DNA from 4 places in the Streptomyces sp. L2 genome. Region 3 is predicted to be linked to each of the others. Evidence: riboswitches for the same ligand, from Rfam matches in the RefSeq annotation. Region 3 holds a riboswitch; each other region holds the start of a gene.
What was found. Region 3 has a riboswitch for cyclic di-AMP ahead of DBP14_RS21240 (transglycosylase family protein). Riboswitches for the same ligand answer to the same signal wherever they lie in the genome.
Positions count from the first base shown of each region.

Region 1 (2,191 bases), 4.0 Mb from region 3:
CACCCCGAGGTCGCCTTCGAGTCCTGCTCGGGCGGCGGCGGCCGGATCGACCTGGGGGTGCTGAGCCGCACCGACCAGGTGTGGACCTCCGACAACACCGACCCGCTGGACCGGCTCGCCATCCAGCACGGGTTCAGCCAGGTCCACCCCGCCCGGGTCATGGCCGCCTGGGTCACCGACAGCCCGAACAGCCAGCTCAACGGCCGGTTGAGCAGCCTGCGTTACCGCTTCGTCAGCGCCATGGCGGGAGTCCTCGGCGTCGGAGGCGACCTCACCGAGTGGAGCGAGGAGGACCTCGCCGAGGCCCGCGCCTGGGTGGACCTCTACAAGGAGATACGGCCCGTCGTCCAGCACGGCGACCTGTACCGGCTGCGCCCGCCGGCGGGCGGCCTCAGCGCCGTCCAGTACGTCCTCGGCGACGAGACGGTGGTGCTCGCCTGGCTCCAGTCGCAGCGGTACGGCGAACCGGTCCCGGCCCTGCGGCTGCGCGGACTCGACCCGGCCGCGTCGTACGAATGCCGTGAAACGGGCGAAGTGCACCGAGGTGCCGTCCTCCGGCACCACGGTCTGCGGACCGGGCTGCGCGGCGATCTCGATGCGACGGTTCTCCGTCTGTGTCGCATCTGAGTCGTCTGCCCGAATTTTGCGGCTTCGCTCCAACTCGCTACGAAATAGGGGGAGGTGGGTATGGCGTGCGTGAGGAGCGTCATAGTGGTGACCGACCGTCGCACGTCATGCTCACGTAATGTCCGGGCGCCCGGCGGCAATTGAGGCGAGCGAGAGCGCGGACATGCACGCACGGTGACCGCGCTTTCCGGTATCCGATCATCCGAAACGGCGGAGGCGGGAACCGGCTCCTTGTCGCCGTGCGTCCCGCTCGCTTACGTTCGCCACCAATTCCGGACGGAACGCCGAATCCTGCCGCCGTCCGGAGTCCCCACACACATGACCCGTGTACGGCAGGAGCGGGGGACCCACCAGGTACGACTGCCTGTCCCGGTCTCCGCGACAGGCTCGGGGTGAAGCCGCGCACCGCGCGGCCGGGCAGCTCCAGTCCGAACCCGACAGCTCACCTCGCAGGCGCCGGAGAGGAATGCGCCATGCCCGCGAAGGGTAAGCACCGTCGTCCCAAGACCCAGCGTCTGACCCGCTCCATCGCCGTCGCCGGAACCGGCGGCGCCGCCCTCGCCCTGCCGCTCGTCGGGGCCGCCGGAGCCCACGCCGCCACCCCGCAGTCCGGTTCCGCGCACGTCACCCAGGCCCTCCCGGCCGCCAAGGGCACGGCGGTGAAGGCGACCGCCGCGAAGCCGGCGGCCGCGCACCGCGCTCCGGGCGTCCGCACCTACACGGTGAAGTCCGGCGACTGCCTGGCGAAGATAGCCGACGACCACGACGTCCGCGGCGGCTGGCACCGGCTCTACGACGACAACCGGCAGGCCGTCGGCGACGACCCGTCGCTGATCCACCCCGGCCTGAAGCTCACGCTCGGCAAGCGCGCGGCGGCGGCACACCACCCGTCCTCCGACGCGCACTCCGCGACCCCGTCCACCCACCCGTCCAAGCCGCAGACCCCGCCCCCGGCCGCCACCCCCTCCACCGGCTTCACCCTCCCGGTGACCGGCGCCACCATCGGCACCGGCTACCACGTGGCGGGCAGCATGTGGTCCAGCGGTTACCACACCGGCGTCGACTTCGTCGTCCCGACCGGCACCTCCGTCAAGTCCGTCGCCGCCGGCACGGTCGTCTCCGCGGGCTGGGGCGGCGCGTACGGCAACCAGGTCGTCGTCAAGCTGAACGACGGCCACTACGCCCAGTACGCCCACCTCTCCCAGCTCTCCGTGTCCGCCGGGCAGAGCGTGACGGAGGGACAGCAGCTCGGCCTGTCCGGCGCCACCGGCAACGTGACCGGACCGCACCTGCACTTCGAGATCCGGACCACCCCGGACTACGGCTCGGACATCGACCCCGTCGCCTACCTCAGCCGGCACGGAGTCACCGTCGGCTGACCCGGCCGGTCCCGGTGGTCCTGGCCGACCCGGCTGCCCCGGAGTATTCCTGAATGGCAAATGAATAAGCAGTGGGACTTCTCACCGTCCGTCAACCCCCGCCTACGGTCGCGTAAGTCACATCCGAAGGTGAATCATGGTCCGACGTGGCAGACGATTCGAAGAGTGACAACACATCGGTGATC
Region 1 covers NZ_QBDT01000001.1:741,468-743,658, reverse strand. The annotation lists gene DBP14_RS03340 (alpha-galactosidase) at 1-627, shown strand, start outside; cyclic di-AMP (ydaO/yuaA leader) riboswitch at 900-1,096, shown strand; gene DBP14_RS03335 (LysM peptidoglycan-binding domain-containing M23 family metallopeptidase) at 1,101-2,006, shown strand; gene DBP14_RS03330 (SGNH/GDSL hydrolase family protein) at 2,153-2,191, shown strand, end outside.
Region 1: it holds a riboswitch for cyclic di-AMP, as region 3 does, so the genes downstream of both, DBP14_RS03335 (LysM peptidoglycan-binding domain-containing M23 family metallopeptidase) here and DBP14_RS21240 (transglycosylase family protein) in region 3, are expected to answer to the same signal.

Region 2 (2,191 bases), 2.1 Mb from region 3:
AGTCACCCACGTTCACGGTGGACCTCGCCCTGGACCGTGACGAGGACCTGCGCATCGGCGTCACGGACAGTCACCCGCGCTTCCCGAAGAGACTCCCGGCGGCCGTCCAGCAGGACAACGGCCGCGGCATGGTCATCATCCGCTGGCTCACCGCCGAGTGCGGCGGCAGGCTCCGGGTCCGGCCCACGCGCGAGGGCGGCAAGACGGTGCTGATCGAACTGCCCTGGACGGCCCCCGCGGAACCGGTACCGGCCGCGGGCCAGCAGGAAACCTAGGGCGGGCCGGCGGGCGCTAAGGGCCGGCGGTATAGCACGCGCGTGCCCCCCGTCCGGGAGAGCGGGCGCGTGGCCCCGCCCGGGAGAGCACGGGCGCGGCCCCCCCGACAGGGAGAGCGGGCGCGTGGCCCCCGCCCGGGAGAGCACGGGCGCGGCCCCCTCCGGAGCCGCGCCGCTCACCGCATGGAGCCGGGTCAGCTGACCCGGCCGTACCAGACGTGGTTCGTCCAGAGTTTCTCCAGCTTCACCACTTCCCCCGTCCTCGGTGCGTGCCAGATCTTTCCCTTCCCGGCGTAGATGCCGACGTGGTAGACGCTGGATCCATAGTGAAAGAACACCAGGTCGCCCGGTTTTCGGTGGTCGGCCGAGACGTGGTGCGTCCGGTTGTACTGCTGCGCCGCCGTGCGGGGCAGCTTCTTGCCCGCCTTCTTGAACGAGTACAGCGTGAGCCCGGAGCAGTCGAACCTGCGCGGCCCGGTGGCCCCCCACTGGTACGGGGAGCCCTTCTTGGACGCCGCGACCCGGAGGGCCTTCGTCGCCATGGTGGCGGCCGAGGCGTCGGCGGACAGACCCGGCGCCACGATGGTGCCGCCCACGGCGGCGAGGGTGAGGGCAGAGGCCGTACCGGCACGTGCCATCAGCGACGGGACACGATTGAGCGCAGTCATGCGCAACCCTTCGTCAGCCGCCTGTGAAGGATGACCTGTCGGATTCGGGCTGGCGAAGTTGCCCGGTCGCGTTCTCGCGACTTCACCCCAAGGGCTGCGCGGCACATCCGCCCGTCTGCGACGAACGTCCGTGCCGGCGACCCGTCTTGCTCGGGTCCTCCACTCCTGCCGATCCACTCCTGTCGACCGGTCGTCCGGGCGGCGGCAGGACTCGGCGTCCGCCCGGACCGCCCCGCCGCTGCGGCGGGGGCTTGTCGTCAGTCAGGGATCTTCACTCACACGTGTCCGAAAATCCCAACGGAACCGCCCCTTTGTGGCGTTACTCACCACTCGCCCGTTCGGGTGGACTTCACTGTGTTCGAGACATCGTCAGGTGCCGTACGCGGCCCCGGACCTGGCCCAAAACCTTCGGCTGCGCCGAACGGCCCAATTCGGCGCGCAAGCCGGCCGACCCTCGAAAAAGACAGTAAAAATGCTGAAAATACGCCGGACGTGGGTCCGTCGTTCGGGCCGTTTCAACTCCGGCCCGAACGACGTGCCGAGGGGAGCTGCGGGACGGATCCGCCGAGCCTGGCATCGGCCGGCGGGACCGGTCAGCCCGGCCCGCCGGGCGGCAGGATGAGGCGTGCGGTGCGCCGCTCGCCGTCCAGCACGCGCATCGCCCGCGCCAGGGTCTCCCCGTGCGGTTCCGTCTCGCCGCGCCGGTGCATCAGGGCGAGCGCGTCCCGCAACTCCTCCGCCTTGCGCACCAGGGCCTGAGCGGCTCGCAGAGCGCGGTAGGTGTCGGCGTCCCGGGCCGGATTGACGCGGCCCAGCAGGTCGACCACGTCCAGGTACCGGTCGACCAGCTCACCCTCCGCGCGCGTCAGCGCGGGCAGAGGCGGGAGTTCCTCGGGCAGCACCGGCGGCTCACCGCGCGCCCGGAGTGCCCGGAGCACCCGGTGCGCCCGGAGCGGTCGGATCGCCCGGCGTACCCGGAACGGTCGGCGCGGCCCCGCGCCGCGGTACGACGCCGTCCACCAGGCCGTACTCCACGGCCGCCGGGGCGTCCAGCACGAGCACCCGTTCCAGATCGTCGCGGACCCGCTCCGCGCCGCGCCCGGTGTGCCGGGCGAGCAGTTCCTCCATCAGCGCGCGCACCCGGGCCAACTCCTCCGCCTGGATGGCCAGATCGCTCGGCATGCCCGTCACCGGCTCGGACAGGGAGGGCTGTTCGAGCACGATGCGCGCGCCCGGCAGAGCGAACCG
Region 2 covers NZ_QBDT01000001.1:6,848,776-6,850,966, forward strand. The annotation lists gene DBP14_RS30740 (ATP-binding protein) at 1-275, shown strand, start outside; gene DBP14_RS30745 (C40 family peptidase) at 470-943, opposite strand; cyclic di-AMP (ydaO/yuaA leader) riboswitch at 947-1,170, opposite strand; gene DBP14_RS30750 (hypothetical protein) at 1,537-1,845, opposite strand; gene DBP14_RS30755 (ATP-dependent Clp protease proteolytic subunit) at 1,853-2,191, opposite strand, start outside.
Region 2: it holds a riboswitch for cyclic di-AMP, as region 3 does, so the genes downstream of both, DBP14_RS30745 (C40 family peptidase) here and DBP14_RS21240 (transglycosylase family protein) in region 3, are expected to answer to the same signal.

Region 3 (2,191 bases):
ACCTCCGACTCCGGTTCGGTGACCGTGGACCCGGGGAGCGGCGGCTCCGGCGGCTCCGCCGACGCGGGCGACTCGTCCGGAACAACCGGTTCCGGTGATTCAGCCGGTACCTCCGATTCATCCGGCCTGCCGGATTCGCCGTCCTCGTCCGACTCCGGCTCCCCGGCCACCCCCGGCTCGGGCACGGGCACGGGCTCGGACGCCGGCTCCGGAACGGGCTCCTCCACCACGCCGTCCCCCGACGCGGGCAAGGACTCGGGGACGGGCTCGGACGCCGACTCCGGCTCCGGTACGCCGTCCGCGTCCGACGGGGCCGGCGGGAGCGACGGCGACAACGGCGGGACCAACACCCCGAAGTCCGACAAGTCGGCATCGTCCGACCCGGGGACGTCGCAGGGTGATGACAGTGCGTCCACCGCCACGCCTGGAAGCGGCGACTCGGACAATTCATGGCAGAGTGGCAGCTCTTGGAGCCTGGTCGACACCGGCGCGCTCAGCAGTGGTGGACGTCACCGCGGGGACAGTGCGGACGAAAGCGTGACAAACGGTCAGGATGACGCCTCGTCCGGCCGGCACGCCTCCCGTGACGCGAGCACCTACACCGTCCGCGAAGGGGACACGCTCGCCTCCATCGCCGACTCCCTTGACGTCGACGGCGGATGGCACGCTCTCTACGCGACCAATAAGAAGGCGATCGGAACCGACCCGAACCACATCGCCCCCGGTCAGACCCTGCGAGTCGGGGCGTAAGCGGACGCGGGGCAGGGGCAGTTGGCGCCCCGCTTCGCCCGGTGATGTCCGTTTTGGTGAAAGTGTGGGATGAGTCTCAGAAGCCCTGATCGTCTTTGAAATTCCCCGGATCGCGTGTCTACGGTCAGGACCGCTCGTCACCACGAGCCCCGGCAGTCGCAACGCCGAATCCTGCCAGCGGTTGCCCGGGAACAGTCGTCGCGTCATGCGCCGCAGGCAGGAGCGGGGGACCCAAGGTAAGTGCCGGGCCCAGCAGTTGAGCTGGGACCGGCTGGGGGTGAAGCCGCACGCCGCGAAAGCGGGCGTGCGGCCGGGCAACTCAACCGGCCCGAACCCGACAGCTCACCTCGCAGGCGTCGGTGAGGGGATCGATCCATGCTGTTCTCCAGCAAGGGCAAGCACCGTCGTCCGTCCAAGGCCACCCGCGCCATCGCTCTCGCCGGGGTCACCGGCGCCGCCGTCGCCGCCCCGCTCATGGCCGCCGGTAACGCCTCCGCCGCCACGGCCTCCCAGTGGGACGCGGTCGCCCAGTGCGAGTCCGGCGGCAACTGGTCCATCAACACCGGCAACGGCTACTACGGCGGCCTGCAGTTCTCCGCCTCCACCTGGGCCGCGTACGGCGGCACGCAGTACGCCGCGCAGGCCAACCAGGCCGGCAAGGCCCAGCAGATAGCCGTCGCCGAGAAGGTCCTCGCCGCCCAGGGCAAGGGCGCCTGGCCGGTGTGCGGCACGGGTCTGACGAGCACCCCCTACAACGGCTCCGCCCCGAGCACGTCGTCGAGCAGCTCCTCGAACAGCACCTCGTCGAGCGGCACCACCAGCCGCTCCAGCGACCAGCAGGCCGCCTCCCGCTCCGCCGAGCGTCCGGCCGCCAAGAGCGAGAAGACCGTCACCACCCCGACCGGCAAGAAGGTCAAGAAGGGCGACGGCGAGTACAAGGTCGTCAAGGGTGACACCCTCAGCTCCATCGCCGCGAAGCACCACGTCGACGGCGGCTGGGAGAAGCTGTTCAAGCTGAACAAGGACATCGTCGACGACGCCGACCTCATCTTCCCGGGCCAGCAGCTGCACCTGAAGTAGGCAGCGGCCCGCCCCCGTCCCCACGGGTTCCCCGCCCCGGTGCGTCTTCCCCCGTACGCACCGGGGCGGGGTCTGTTCTGTTCGCCCCGGTCTCCCGCCCGCCCGGCCGCCTGCCCGACCGCCCGGCCGTCTCCCCGGCCGACCATCCGCCGGCCGTCTGCGCGACCGACCGCCCGCCGGCCGTCTGCGCGACCGACCGTCCGTCGGCCGTCTGCGCGACCGTCCGTCCGTCGGCCGTCTCCCCGGCCGACCATCCGCCGGCCGTCTGCGCGACCGACCGTCGGCCGCCTGCCCGCCCCTTTCCCGTGCCCCGTGCACCGACCCTTTGTTCCGGTGGTGAACAATGGGTACGGTCTCCCTG
Region 3 covers NZ_QBDT01000001.1:4,751,129-4,753,319, forward strand. The annotation lists gene DBP14_RS21235 (transglycosylase family protein) at 1-750, shown strand, start outside; cyclic di-AMP (ydaO/yuaA leader) riboswitch at 949-1,121, shown strand; gene DBP14_RS21240 (transglycosylase family protein) at 1,126-1,830, shown strand.

Region 4 (2,191 bases), 1.8 Mb from region 3:
CGTGCGCGCCGGTGCCGACCAGTTCCCGCACGAGCGCGTACTGCGCGTGGTTCGTGTCCTGGTACTCGTCCACCAGGACGTGCCGGAAGCGGCGGCGGTAGTGCTCGGCGACGTCCGGGAAGGCGCGCAGCAGGTTGACCGTGGTCATGATGAGGTCGTCGAAGTCGAGCGCGTTGGCCTCGCGCAGCCGCGACTGGTACAGGGCGTACGCCTGCGCGAGGGTCTTCTCGAAACCTCCCCCAGACTCCGTCTGGGAGGTGCCCCCAGTCGCCTGGGCCGCGAAGTCCTCCTCGTCGATCAGCTCGTTCTTCAGATTGCTGATCTTGGCGCTGAAGGACTTGGGCGGGAAGCGCTTGGGGTCGAGGTCCAGGTCACGGCAGACCAGGGCCATCAGGCGCTTGCTGTCGGCGGCGTCGTAGATCGAGAACGAGGAGGTGAAGCCGAGCTTCTTCGACTCCCGGCGCAGGATGCGCACGCACGCGCTGTGGAAGGTCATCACCCACATCGCGTTCGCGCGCGGGCCCACGAGGTGCTCGACGCGCTCCTTCATCTCGCCGGCGGCCTTGTTGGTGAAGGTGATCGCGAGGATCTGGCCCGGGTGCACGTGCCGCTCGGCGAGCAGGTGCGCGATGCGGTGGGTGAGCACACGGGTCTTGCCGGAGCCGGCGCCGGCGACGATGAGCAGGGGCGAGCCGGCGTGCACGACCGCGGCGCGCTGGTTGTCGTTCAGCCCCTCCAGCAGCGCGGCGGTGTCGATGGCGGGGCGCGGGGCGCCGTCGCGGTAGTACGCGTCCCGGTCCGGGGGTACGTCGAACTTCCCGCTGAACAGATCGCCCGGAAGCGGCTCCGGAGCGTGATCGTCCTCGGGCGGTGGCGGGGGTTCCTCCTCGTGCCCACGGGGGGGCTGGAGGGCCGCCAGGAAGCTGTCGTCAAAGAGGCTGCTCATCGCTCTCCGAGTCTAGGGCGCCCCACTGACAACCGGTCGCCGACCCGGGAACATGGCCGGATTCCCGAAGAGTTGATCTACCCGCCTCGCGGGCCGTTCATTCCCTCACGCTGCGAACGTGCCTGCTGGACGGTGTGTGACCGCCGCGCGGGGCAAGCGCGTTCATCCTCAGAGGTAACGAAAATGTATCGGACATATCACGCATCGACCTTCACAGAAGTCACACGAGTTGGCTAGGTTGCGTTCGGGCCGCACGACCCCTTCCGGTGAACCTCGCCGGGCCGGGCGGCCCCCGCCGAGTCCGGCAGCCCCCGTACAGCGGGGCCCGGAGCCGGGGACCCACCGATCCTGGGGTGAATCGCCCTGTCCCGTCCGGGCCAGGGCCGTAGGGCAGCCTTCCGAACCATCCGCCCGAACCCGACAGCTAACCCGGTAGGCGGCACATTGGAAGGAGTCGCCACCCTTGGCGTCGCACCGCAAGCCGCGCCCCGCGGGGGCGCGCGGAGCAGGTCTCCGCACCCCCGCACTCGCCACCGCCGCGCTCACCTCCGTGGCCGTGCTGTCCCAGACGGCCGACGCCGCGCCCGCCGCCTCCGACGACGGCAGGCCGAGCCGGGAGGAGATCGAGAAGAAGGTCGACGACCTGTACCGGCACGCCGAGTCGGCGACCGAGAAGTACGCGGAGAGGCAAGCGGAGAAATACGCCGAGAAGTACGCGGGGACGTACGACGCGCCGAAGTACAACGCGGCCAGGGAACGTGACGGCCGGCAGCGCAGCAGCCTCGACGCACTGCGCGAGGAGGTGGCCCGGCGCTCGGGCCGCCTCAACAAGCCCCGCGCGGACCAGGTTTCGCCCGCCGACGACTCCGCGCCCGTCCGGAGGCGGCTGGACGCCACCCCCGCGGTCGACTCGCCGGCCACGTCGCAGAACGACCTCCAGACCGCCAAGTCCGCCGTCCAGCACAAACTCGCCACCGCGCGCGGGATGCTGTCCCGGCTGACCGAACAGGGGACGGCGCGGCCGGCGGCAGCCGAACGGCACGGCTGGCAACAGACCTGGCACAACCCCGGCCCGGCGCCGACCCTGCAGCCCGACACCACGACACCGAGCGCAGGGTTGCCCGGGAACGTCGAGCCGGCAGGGTTGCCCGGGGTGGTCGAGGCCGGCGGGTTGACCGGATCGGTGCAGTCGGCCGGCCTTCCCGAGGCAATGGGGTCGGCCGGACTGCCGGGGCCGTTCGAGTC
Region 4 covers NZ_QBDT01000001.1:2,940,458-2,942,648, forward strand. The annotation lists gene pcrA (DNA helicase PcrA) at 1-946, opposite strand, end outside; cyclic di-AMP (ydaO/yuaA leader) riboswitch at 1,230-1,402, shown strand; gene DBP14_RS36825 (C40 family peptidase) at 1,410-2,191, shown strand, end outside.
Region 4: it holds a riboswitch for cyclic di-AMP, as region 3 does, so the genes downstream of both, DBP14_RS36825 (C40 family peptidase) here and DBP14_RS21240 (transglycosylase family protein) in region 3, are expected to answer to the same signal.